3 regions of the Herbaspirillum seropedicae genome follow, and region 3 is predicted to be linked to each of the others. Evidence: predicted binding sites of a transcription regulator. Region 3 holds the regulator's gene; each other region holds the start of a gene.
What was found. The regulator FliA, encoded in region 3, starts transcription of late flagellar genes. The targets are predictions, from matches to a motif close to CTAAAGTTTNNNNNNNNNNNGCCGNTA.

Region 1 (3,222 bases), 1.0 Mb from region 3:
TTGGCCACGGCCTTGGCCAGCGTGTTGTAGGCGGTGACGAAGGTGTTGGCGGCCGTGGAAAGGCCGCTGGTGTCATTGTTGATCGACAGCGAGAAATTGTCGGCGCTGGTAGTGACCTTGCTCAGGTTCAGGGTCACGCCGGAGATCACGTTGGTGACCTTGTTGCTGGTGCTGGTCACAGTCACGCCGTCCACGGTCAGCTTGGCGTCTTGCGCCTTGGCCAGCTGGCCCATGGAGCTGCCGGCCAGGTCGCTGTAGTCGCCAGCGCCAGTCAGCTTGACTGCGTCCGTGCCGCTGGGGGTGAGCACCAGATGGTCCTTGGAACCATCGTTGGTGATGGAGGCGGTCACGCCGGTGTTGGCGTCATTGATGGCCTTCATCACATCGTTGAGGCCGATGGCGCCGCTGCCGTCGAGGTCGGTGGGGTTGATGGTGAAGGATTTGCTGCCCACCTGCAGCGCCAGGCTGCCGCTGGAGTAGGTCTGGTTGGTCGCCACGCCCGTGGTGGTGATCGTGCCGCTGGGGTCGAAATTGAAGGCCGCGAAGTTGCCCGTGCCGGTCACGCGCAGGGTGTTGGCCGAGCCGGCGTCCTTGGCGGTGAGCACCAGGTGGTCATTGGTGCCATCGTTGACGATGGAGGCGTTGACCCCGGCGTCGCTGGCATTGATGGCGTCGCGCACGCCGGCCAGGGAGTTGGTCTTGGGCTGGATGATGGCCGTGGAGCCATTGCCGGTCTTGATGGCCAGCACGCCGTTGTCGAAGGTGCTGCCCGGGGCGATGCCGGCCGAGCTGACCTTGACCGCCTGCGCCAGCTGGTTCACCGCGATGTTGTACTTGCCCGCCGCCGCCTTGCTGGCGTCGCGCGGAGCCTGGATCTGCGTGACCGTGCTGGAGACATTGGAAGAGGGATCATAGGCCAGGCTGGAGAGGCTGTTGTTGGCCGTGATCTTGATGGTATTGGCGGTGCCGCCGGTGTTCGATTCCAGTACCAGGTGGTCGCCGCTGCCGTCGGTGGTGATGGAGGCCGTCACGCCGGCCTTGGCGGCATTGATGGCGTCACGCACCCCGGCCAGGGTGGCGTTGGCCTGCAGGGTGATGAAGGTGGGCTGGTTGGTGCCGACCTTGATGGCCACCGAGTCGCCCGCGTTGAAGGTCTGGCCGGCCGTGAAACCCGCCGATTGCAGCTTCTGGGCCAGCACCTTGGTCGATTCATCGGTGTTGGTATCGGCCGTGAAGGGATCGGTGGTCAGGTTGGTCCCGGTGCCGGCGTTGCTCAGCGTGGTCTTCTGGGCGCTGAAGCTGGCCGCGGTCAGGGTCTTGAGCGCGCTCTGGTAGCTGGTGAAGGCATTCTTGAGGCTGCCATAGGCCGAGATCAGCGTATTGAAGCTGCTCTCCTTGTTCTTCAAGGGCGTGAGCCGCGACTTGCTCTCGACCGAGATCAACTGGTTGACCAGCGTCGCAACGTCCAGCGGACCTGCCGACGTCGAAATGGTGCCTGTGGAAGTAGCCATGGTAGAGCCCCTGATGATGTTTTTATGATATGAAGCGCTGAGCTTGCCTCAGCATACCGCCGTTATCGGCAGGTCTTTGCAAAAGTAAAGGGTGATTTTGCTGACCAATACTGACGTTTGTCTGGTCTTTTTGTGGAGAATCGATGGAGATGCGGGAATTTGTGCGTTCAACGCCGCCGACTACCCGCCCGGATAATCCTGTGCAGTGAGACAGTGTGGTCGATCTTGAGAAAGCCGGAAGGTGGGATGGGCGGGACGGGAAGGAAGCGCAGCAAGGCAATGTGCGCCAGAGGCGGCGCGCCGGGCGTCCGGCGGGCCGTTGCCAGCCTCAGCTCTGGATGAACTTTTCCAGCGGGTAGTGATGCTTGACGAAGGGCGACTTGATGACGATGTAGCTGAAGTATTTCTCGATGCGCAGGTTCTGCTCCAGCAGCGATTCGATCACGCTCTGGTAATGCACCACGCTACGGGTCATGAACTTGAGCAGGTAGTCATAGCCGCCGCTGACCAGATGGCATTCGATGATCTCATCGACATTGCGGATGGTGGACTCGAACTTGGCGAAGTCTTCGCGTCGATGGTCCGACAGCGTCACTTCGGTGAACACGATCTGCACATCGGCCAGTTTCTCCAGCCGGATGTAGGCGCCATAGCCGCTGATGTAGCCGGCCTTCTCCAGGCGCTTGACGCGGATCAGGCAGGGGCTGGGCGAGAGGCCCACCGCGTCGGCCAGGATCACATTGGTGATGCGGCTATTCTGCTGCAGGTGACACAAAATCCTCAGATCGATCCGGTCCAGTTTCAACGCGCCGTTAGTCATCATGTTGCCTCGGGTTATTCGACTCAGCCTGCCGGCCTTGCCCGCGTATGGCACGCAGGCAAGGCCGGCAGGAGGTTGCAGGGCATTTTAACCCCTCCAGCCACGATTTCCCCATCGGGATGGAGGCGATACTCGCATTGGCCTGCTCAGCGCACGGCCTGGCGCACTTCGGGTTGGGCCAGTACTTCGTCGAGGATGGCCTTCAGACGCGCAAACATCAGCGCAAAGTCCTCTTGCGTGTAGCACAGCGCAGGCGCAAAGCCGAGGATGTTGTCGCCGAAGGCGCGGAACACCAGCCCATGACGATAGGCCGCCTGGAAGATGCGATCATGCAGCTTCAGTTCCGGCGCGAAGCGCGCTTTCGTCTGCTTGTCAGCCACCAGCTCCAGCGCGCCCAGGAGGCCACGGCTGCGGGCGTCGCCCACCAGCGGATGCGCCAGCAGGGCGCGCAGGCCGCCGGCGAAGACCGGCTCCAGCCGACGACCGTTGTCGAGCAGACCGCCTTCCTCATAGAGCCGCAGGACTTCCAGCGCCACCGCCGCACTGACCGGGTGGGCCGAGTAGGTCTGGCCATGGCCGACCACGGTGCTCATCGGCGCGCCATCGGCAATGCCGTTGTAGACGCGGTCCGACATCATCACCGCACCCATCGGCGCATAGCCGGCGGTCAGCCCCTTGGCCATGGTCATCAGGTCGGGCTGCACGTCTTCGTCCAGGCAGGCGAACATCGGGCCGGTGCGGCCAAAGCCGGTGATGACCTCGTCCACCACGAAGAGGATGTCCAGTTCGTTGCAGGCCAACTGCATGGCCTTCAGCCAGCCCTTGGGCGGCACCACCACGCCCCCCGAGCCCTGGATGGGCTCGCAGAAGAAGGCCGCCACATTGTCCGCA
Region 2 (3,222 bases), 400 kb from region 3:
TTCCGTGACCAAGGGGCGGGAATACCGTGCGCTTCCTTTGCAGAAATAAATTCGTTCTGTTCTTTTTCTTCCTGGCGTCATTGTCTGGTTGCCGGGATCGCCTGCCAGGAAGCGCAAAGGAAATGACCGCACCTGTTGAAATCCGCGTCAATCAATCGGGCGTGGACCTGGTAAAGAAGTACCCTGATCAGTTCGAAATAACGAAGTATCCGCAAGGGATCCAATTCTATGCCGCTGACTGGGGATCCGTCCCCAATGGAAGCGTAGTGCTTGCCACCAGCGCGCATAATGTCACGCTGCCCTATATCTTGAGTGCGACAGGCAATGACGATCCCAATTTTGCCTCCGAGAACATTATCAACTGGAACATCAATGCCGGCATCACAGAAGCGGACGTGATTGCGCATGACGATGCCAGGAAAAGATTCTTTGGCCTGTTGCAATCACTGCGTAATGCCGGTTGGGTGCGCGCGATCCGCTTGAGCGAACCTCGACTCAAAGGCAAGCAGGCCCTGGACTATCGCCAGAAAGAAAATCCCATCTATAGCCTCGATCCCGACTATGTCTTGTCGCTAGAGCAATGGATGACGCTCGATACCAGGGCTACATGGAGCCTGTACTCCGATCATGCCTACCTGGATGTCAGTATCACCCGTGATCCCAGCAAGACCGACGTGACCAAGCCGGGCGCCTACTTTGTCGAATACGCATTGAAATCGGACAATGAAAAATGGCGTTCCGTGGTTGGCCCCACCAAACGCTTGCACTGGAAGACCGAGTTGCCTGCCGTGCTGCCGCAACTTGCGAAGTCGCGCCAGGCCGCAGAGGAGACGCTGAAGAAAGAGAACATCACGATCGATGAGACCTACCGTGATCCTCCGCTTCCTGATCTCAGTCTTTGATGCGCAGGGCTCGGGACCGAGGTCCCGATGATGCAAAAAGCCTTGGCAGTGAACCGTCCCCCAACAGTTGGATGCCGATTCCAACGTTGGGGTGTTTTTCGTGGGGGGCAGGGCGAGCGGAGCTTGTTGATGCGCCCCAAGCAGGCTTAAGCCAGCGCAGACCGGTTCAAACCGACGGCGCCAGCGCCACGCCATGAGCGTGATGGTGCGCGGCGTGGGCGGCCATCGATAACGCCATGCTGAGATAGTTGTCGCTGCGCCTGCGCTGCTGCGCCTGCTGCTGTTCCAGGACGAACAATTGCTGGTAGAGATTGCGGATCTGCTGCTGCAGCAACTGACGCTGCTGCTTGCCATCCTTGTTGGCGGGGAAGCGCGCCAGCGACTGCGCCTGCTGTTGCAGGATCAGGATGCGATGGCTCAGTTGCGCGATCAGTTCGGCCGGATCGGGATCCAGTGTGTCGGTGCCTGCGGCTGCCGGGACAGCGTCTTGCCTTGCCTGAGCGACGTACATGCGGACTCCAGCCCCTGACGAGGCGCTAGTGAGATGGGATTGCCTGCATGTTTTACGGCAGCCTGGGGCAAAGCTTGAGCCGCAAAAGAAAAAAGGCGGAGCCGCCTTGATGCGGGCTCCGCCTCGCCGTCCAGGTGGGCAGCGGGATTCAGATCACGCCGCGGCGCATCTGGTCCAGTTCGATGGATTCGAAGAGCGCCTTGAAATTGCCTTCGCCGAAGCCGTCATTGCCCTTGCGCTGGATGATCTCGTAGAACACCGGGCCGATCAGGTTCTGGGTAAAGATCTGCAGCAGCAGGCCCTGGCCGGCCGTGGGCGCGCCATCGATCAGGATCTTCAGTTCGCGCAGGGCGTCCAGGTCTTCGCCATGGCCGGGGATGCGGCGTTCGACCAGGTCGTAGTAGGTGGAGATGGTGTCCTGCAGCGGCACGCCACGCTCGCGCAGGGCGCGCACGGTCTGGTAGATGTCGTCAGTGCCCAGGGCGATGTGCTGGATGCCTTCACCGTTGTATTGCTTGATGAATTCTTCGATCTGCGACTTGTCGTCGGCGCTCTCGTTGATGGGAATGCGGATCTTGCCGCACGGGCTGGTCATGGCGCGCGAGCGCAGGCCGGTGACCTTGCCTTCGATGTCGAAATACTTGATCTCGCGGAAATTGAACAGGCGGGTGTAGAACGACGACCAGGTATCCATCGCGCCGCGCATGACGTTGTGGGTCAGGTGATCGATATAGGTCAGGCCCACGCCCTTGGGGTTGCGCTCCACACCGGGGAAGAACTGGAAGTCGACGTCATAGATGGAGCCATTCTCGCCATAGCGGTCCACCAGGTACAGCAGCGAACCGCCGATGCCGCGAATGGCGGGAATATTCAGTTCCATCGGCCCCAGCTTGGCCTCGACGCCTTCCGCGCCCAGTTCCAGCGCACGCTTGTAGACCTGGGCGGCATCCTTGACCCGGAAGGCCATGGCGTTCACCGAGGCGCCATGCACCTGGGCGAAGGCGGCGGCATTGCTGCCGGGTTCGCCGTTGAGGATGAAGTTGACTTGGCCTTGGCGGTACAGGGTGACGTTCTTGGAGCGGTGCCGCGCCACCGCGGTAAAGCCCATCAGTTCCAGCACGCGGGCGATGGCGGCAGGGTCGGCAGCGGTGTATTCGACGAATTCGAATCCGTCGGTGCCCATGGGATTGTCGAACAGGTCGCCGCTGGCGGCGGGGGCGAAATTGGTCTCGGTGTGGCCCATCTGTGTCTCCTCGTATCGGGTGCGGCCGGCAAGCGCGGCCTATGCGAGGAGTTTATTGCGTAAAAAGCGCAATATGTGATTGTTTTTTGCGCGATAAACTAGGTAATATGCACAAATAATTCTTAAATAAGCAAATTGGAGAGATAAATGAGCATCATCAACGTGGACCGCTATGACCTCGCGCTGCTGACCGAGCTGCAGCGCGACGGCCATATCACCAATAGCGCCCTGGGCCAGAAGGTCCACTTGTCGACCTCGCAGATCAGCCGCCGCGTGCAGCGCCTGGAAGAAGCCCACGTCATCGAACGCTACACCGCCGTGCTGGACCCGGCCGTGGTCGGCTTGGGCGTGACGGCCTTCACCACCGTGACGCTGGATCGCCAGGGCGAGACCCGCGGCGAGCTCTTCGAGAAGGCCGTCGAGACCATGCCCGAGGTGACCGAGTGCTTTTCGGTCACGGGAGAGGGCGATTATATCCTGCGCATCGTCGCCCCCGACCTGGCGGCGTTTTCCGAATTCATGATGACGCGCCTGCTGCGTCTGCCGGGCGTGACCAATGTCAAATC
Region 3 (3,222 bases):
GAAGAAGACAAGAGCGCCATGCTCATCAATCTGGCGGCTTCGCTGGCGCAGGCCAAGCACAGCGTGCTGGTCATCGATGGCGACGTGGCCACCACCGGGCTGCTTACCCGCATCGGCCTGCGCCATGACGTGGCCACGCTGCAGGAGGTGGCGCGCATGGAGCGCGCACCACGCGAAGCGACCCGCATGTTGCCGGAAGGTTTTTCGATGGCGCGCATTGCGCGACGCAGCGTGCCCTCTGCCAGTGACCCGCAGGCCGGCCAACTGGCGGAGATCTTCGATAGCCTCATCGAGCAGGCCGAGATCACCCTGGTCAATGGCGTGCTGTCGGCGGACCAGTCGCTGCCGGTGCCGACCATGGAGATGGGAGAGATCGTGATCCAGGTCTCGACCACGGCGTCCTCGATCAAGGCTGCCTATGTGCTGCTCAAGAGCCTGAGCGACCGCATCGGTCGTCGCCCGTTCAGCCTCATCGTCAATGATGCGACCGAAGCCGAGGCGCGCACCGTCTACGCCAACATGGCGCAGGCGGCCAGCCGCTACCTGGCGGCGCAGCTCAATTACCTGGGCGCCATCCCGGCCGACGACCATATCCGTCGCGCCACCGGGCAGGGGCGTGCGGTGATGGATGTGTTTCCGTTCGCGACGGCGGCGCTGGCTTTCCAGCGCCTGTCCAAGAAATTCACCGCGGCCGAATCGGCGCGCAGCACTTACGGGATGGCGACCGACGGTGCGAGTCTGGGAGTGTGACGTGCATGTATAACGTCAAGGGAAAAAAAGGCAAGAACGATTTGCTGGAGCAGCATGCGCCGCTGGTGAAGAAGCTGGCGCATCAGCTCAAGGCAAAGTTGCCTCCCAGCGTGGAGGTGGACGACCTCATCCAGGCCGGCATGATGGGCCTGCTCGACGCCGTCAACCGCTACGAGGAAACCCATGGCGCGCAGTTCGAGACCTATGCCGTGCAACGTATCCGCGGCGCCATGCTCGATGAGCTGCGCAGCAGCGACTGGCTGCCGCGCAGCATCCGCCAGAACGCCCGCAAGGTCGAAGAAGCCATGCAGACGCTGCTGCAGCAACTGGGCCGGCAGCCGAAGGAAGCCGAACTGGCGCAGCACATGCAGATCAGCCTGGAGGACTACCAGTCCCTGCTGAGTGAGTGTGGCGGCCATCAGTTGATCTACTACGAAGATTTCCATGACGACGATGGCGGCCACGAGCACTTCCTGGACCGTCACCAGACCTCGGACTCCGACGATCCTCTACAGAACCTGATCAATGGCGGCTTCCGCGAAGCAGTGGTGGATTCGATCAAGGCGCTGCCCGAGCGCGAGCAGATCCTGATGGCGCTGTATTACGAGCAGGAGATGAATCTCAAGGAAATCGGCGCCGTCATGGGCGTGTCCGAGTCGCGCGTCTGCCAGCTGCACAGCCAGGCCATTTCGCGCATGCGCTCCTATCTGCGCGAGCATTCCTGGAGCGGCGTGGCCTGATCCCATCGGCGGCCCTCCAGCATGAAAAAAGCCCGGCAATTTGCATTGCCGGGCTTTTGCTTTTCTGCTGAGGCAGGGAAGGGGGGGGCTTACACTACACCCAGCCTGCGGCCAGAGGCGCTGATACTGTTCTGGCCATCGGGGCCATAGAAATTGCCGGCGCCGGTCTTGCCTTGCAGGATGGTCAGGGCGCTCTGGTTGAGCGAGATCTTCTTGCCGATCAGCAGGCCGTTGACGCGGTTCAGTTCCTTGGCGTCCTGCGCCAGTTCGAACAGGGCGGCCCAGTGCTCACGGTCAGTCTCGCTGCCGTGCTCATTCATCCATTTCTGCATGCCGGCTTCGTCTTCGCTGTAGCCCAGCTGGCCCAGGAGAGCGTGGCGGTTGCCGGCCAGGGTGGCCATGTCGGCGACGATGGTGGCTTTTTCGGAGATCACCTCGGTTAGGCCTTCCGGCGTGGCGTCGGCCAGCAGCGCCTGTTCCTGGCGCAGTTTTTCGACCAGGCGCGACAAGGCCGCTTGTTCCTGTTGCAGTTGGCTAGCCGGGTTCATGCAGATCAATCCTGTACTGGGGGATCAGGCGCGACGGGCGTTGATCAGGGTCTTGACGGTGTCGATGAGGCCGTTGGCCACCTTGTCGGCGTCGATCTGGAAGGTGCCATTGGCGATGGCGGCCTTGATCTCGGCGACTTTCTTGGCATCGAAGCTGCCGCTGCTGCTGCTGACCTTGGTTTCCAGCGACTGGTAGGTCGCCGACAAGCGCACGCTGTCGGAAGCGGCAGAACTGGCGGCGTTGTTGCCGGCAGTCGCGCCCGCCTGGGCGTTGTTGCGAGGCTGGGCCTGGGTCTGCTCAGTGTTGAGCGCGGCGGATTTGAGGGCGTCGTTAACGTTCACGGCAGTATTCCTTGTAGGGTGGGGGCGCTTTGCACCCGCCTGTCGCATTGATTATCGACCATTTCCGCGCAAACTTTAACAGCCAGCGCATCTAATTGAGGGGTGTGAAGGATATTTCTTCACATTCTCTCATATGACGAGACCCGAGGAGGAATTGCCCTGTATCAATAGTTGATTTCCAGAATCCCGCCGGCCTTGGCAATCCCGCTGACCACCTGGCCTGCAGCGGTGCGCGCCTGCGTCATCTGGCCCTCGTTGGCATTGGACAGCGCGCGCGCTTCGGTGGAAATCTGGAAGCCGGGGCCATTGGAGACCACGCGCACTGACTGGCCCTGCTGTACCACCCGCTGGTTGCGGATGGCGTCCATACGCAGGGGCGTGCCGGCGCGCAGGGACATGCCGGCCACACGGCCGATGACCTGCGATTCTTCGGTGATCACGCCGGCTGGCAGGGCCGACATGTCGCCGCGCACCCGGCTGATGTCGCTGGCGCTGATGGTCTGGCCCTGGGCCAGCGGCACGGCGGCGATCAGGTAGTCCGAGATCACCTGGACATTGGCGCGCACGTAGATGGTCCACGGAGCAGGGGCGACGCACTTCACGCCCACCGAGGTGCGGCCCCACAGGCGCGCGCCATTCGGCATGAAGGCCTGGGGATCCAGGCAGGCCGGCAACATCATGCGCTGGTCGATGGGGTCGGTCTGGATGGTGATGCTGCCCGGCAGTCCGGCGGTCTGGGCCTTGAGGAATTGCTCGGCCGTCTGTTGCACGATCTGCAAGTCCTGGCGTTGCGGGGCAGTGGGATCGTTTTGCGCCGAGGCGGGGGACAAGGCCAGCAGTCC

Region 1: the regulator FliA is predicted to act here: its motif matches at 1,575-1,601, upstream of fliD (flagellar filament capping protein FliD).
Region 2: the regulator FliA is predicted to act here: its motif matches at 1,466-1,492, upstream of ACP92_RS08295 (FlxA-like family protein).

Annotation. Positions count from the first base shown of each region.
Region 1 is NZ_CP011930.1:1,275,804-1,279,025, forward strand. Features, by position in the region: gene fliD (flagellar filament capping protein FliD) at 1-1,511, opposite strand, end outside; gene ACP92_RS05600 (Lrp/AsnC family transcriptional regulator) at 1,840-2,334, opposite strand; gene ACP92_RS05605 (aspartate aminotransferase family protein) at 2,478-3,222, opposite strand, start outside.
Region 2 is NZ_CP011930.1:1,897,100-1,900,321, forward strand. Features, by position in the region: gene ACP92_RS08290 (hypothetical protein) at 123-902, shown strand; gene ACP92_RS08295 (FlxA-like family protein) at 1,069-1,413, opposite strand; gene hppD (4-hydroxyphenylpyruvate dioxygenase) at 1,562-2,656, opposite strand; gene ACP92_RS08305 (Lrp/AsnC family transcriptional regulator) at 2,804-3,222, shown strand, end outside.
Region 3 is NZ_CP011930.1:2,293,533-2,296,754, forward strand. Features, by position in the region: gene ACP92_RS10120 (MinD/ParA family ATP-binding protein) at 1-750, shown strand, start outside; gene ACP92_RS10125 (RNA polymerase sigma factor FliA) at 756-1,490, shown strand; gene ACP92_RS10130 (flagella synthesis protein FlgN) at 1,580-2,038, opposite strand; gene flgM (flagellar biosynthesis anti-sigma factor FlgM) at 2,063-2,380, opposite strand; gene flgA (flagellar basal body P-ring formation chaperone FlgA) at 2,545-3,222, opposite strand, start outside.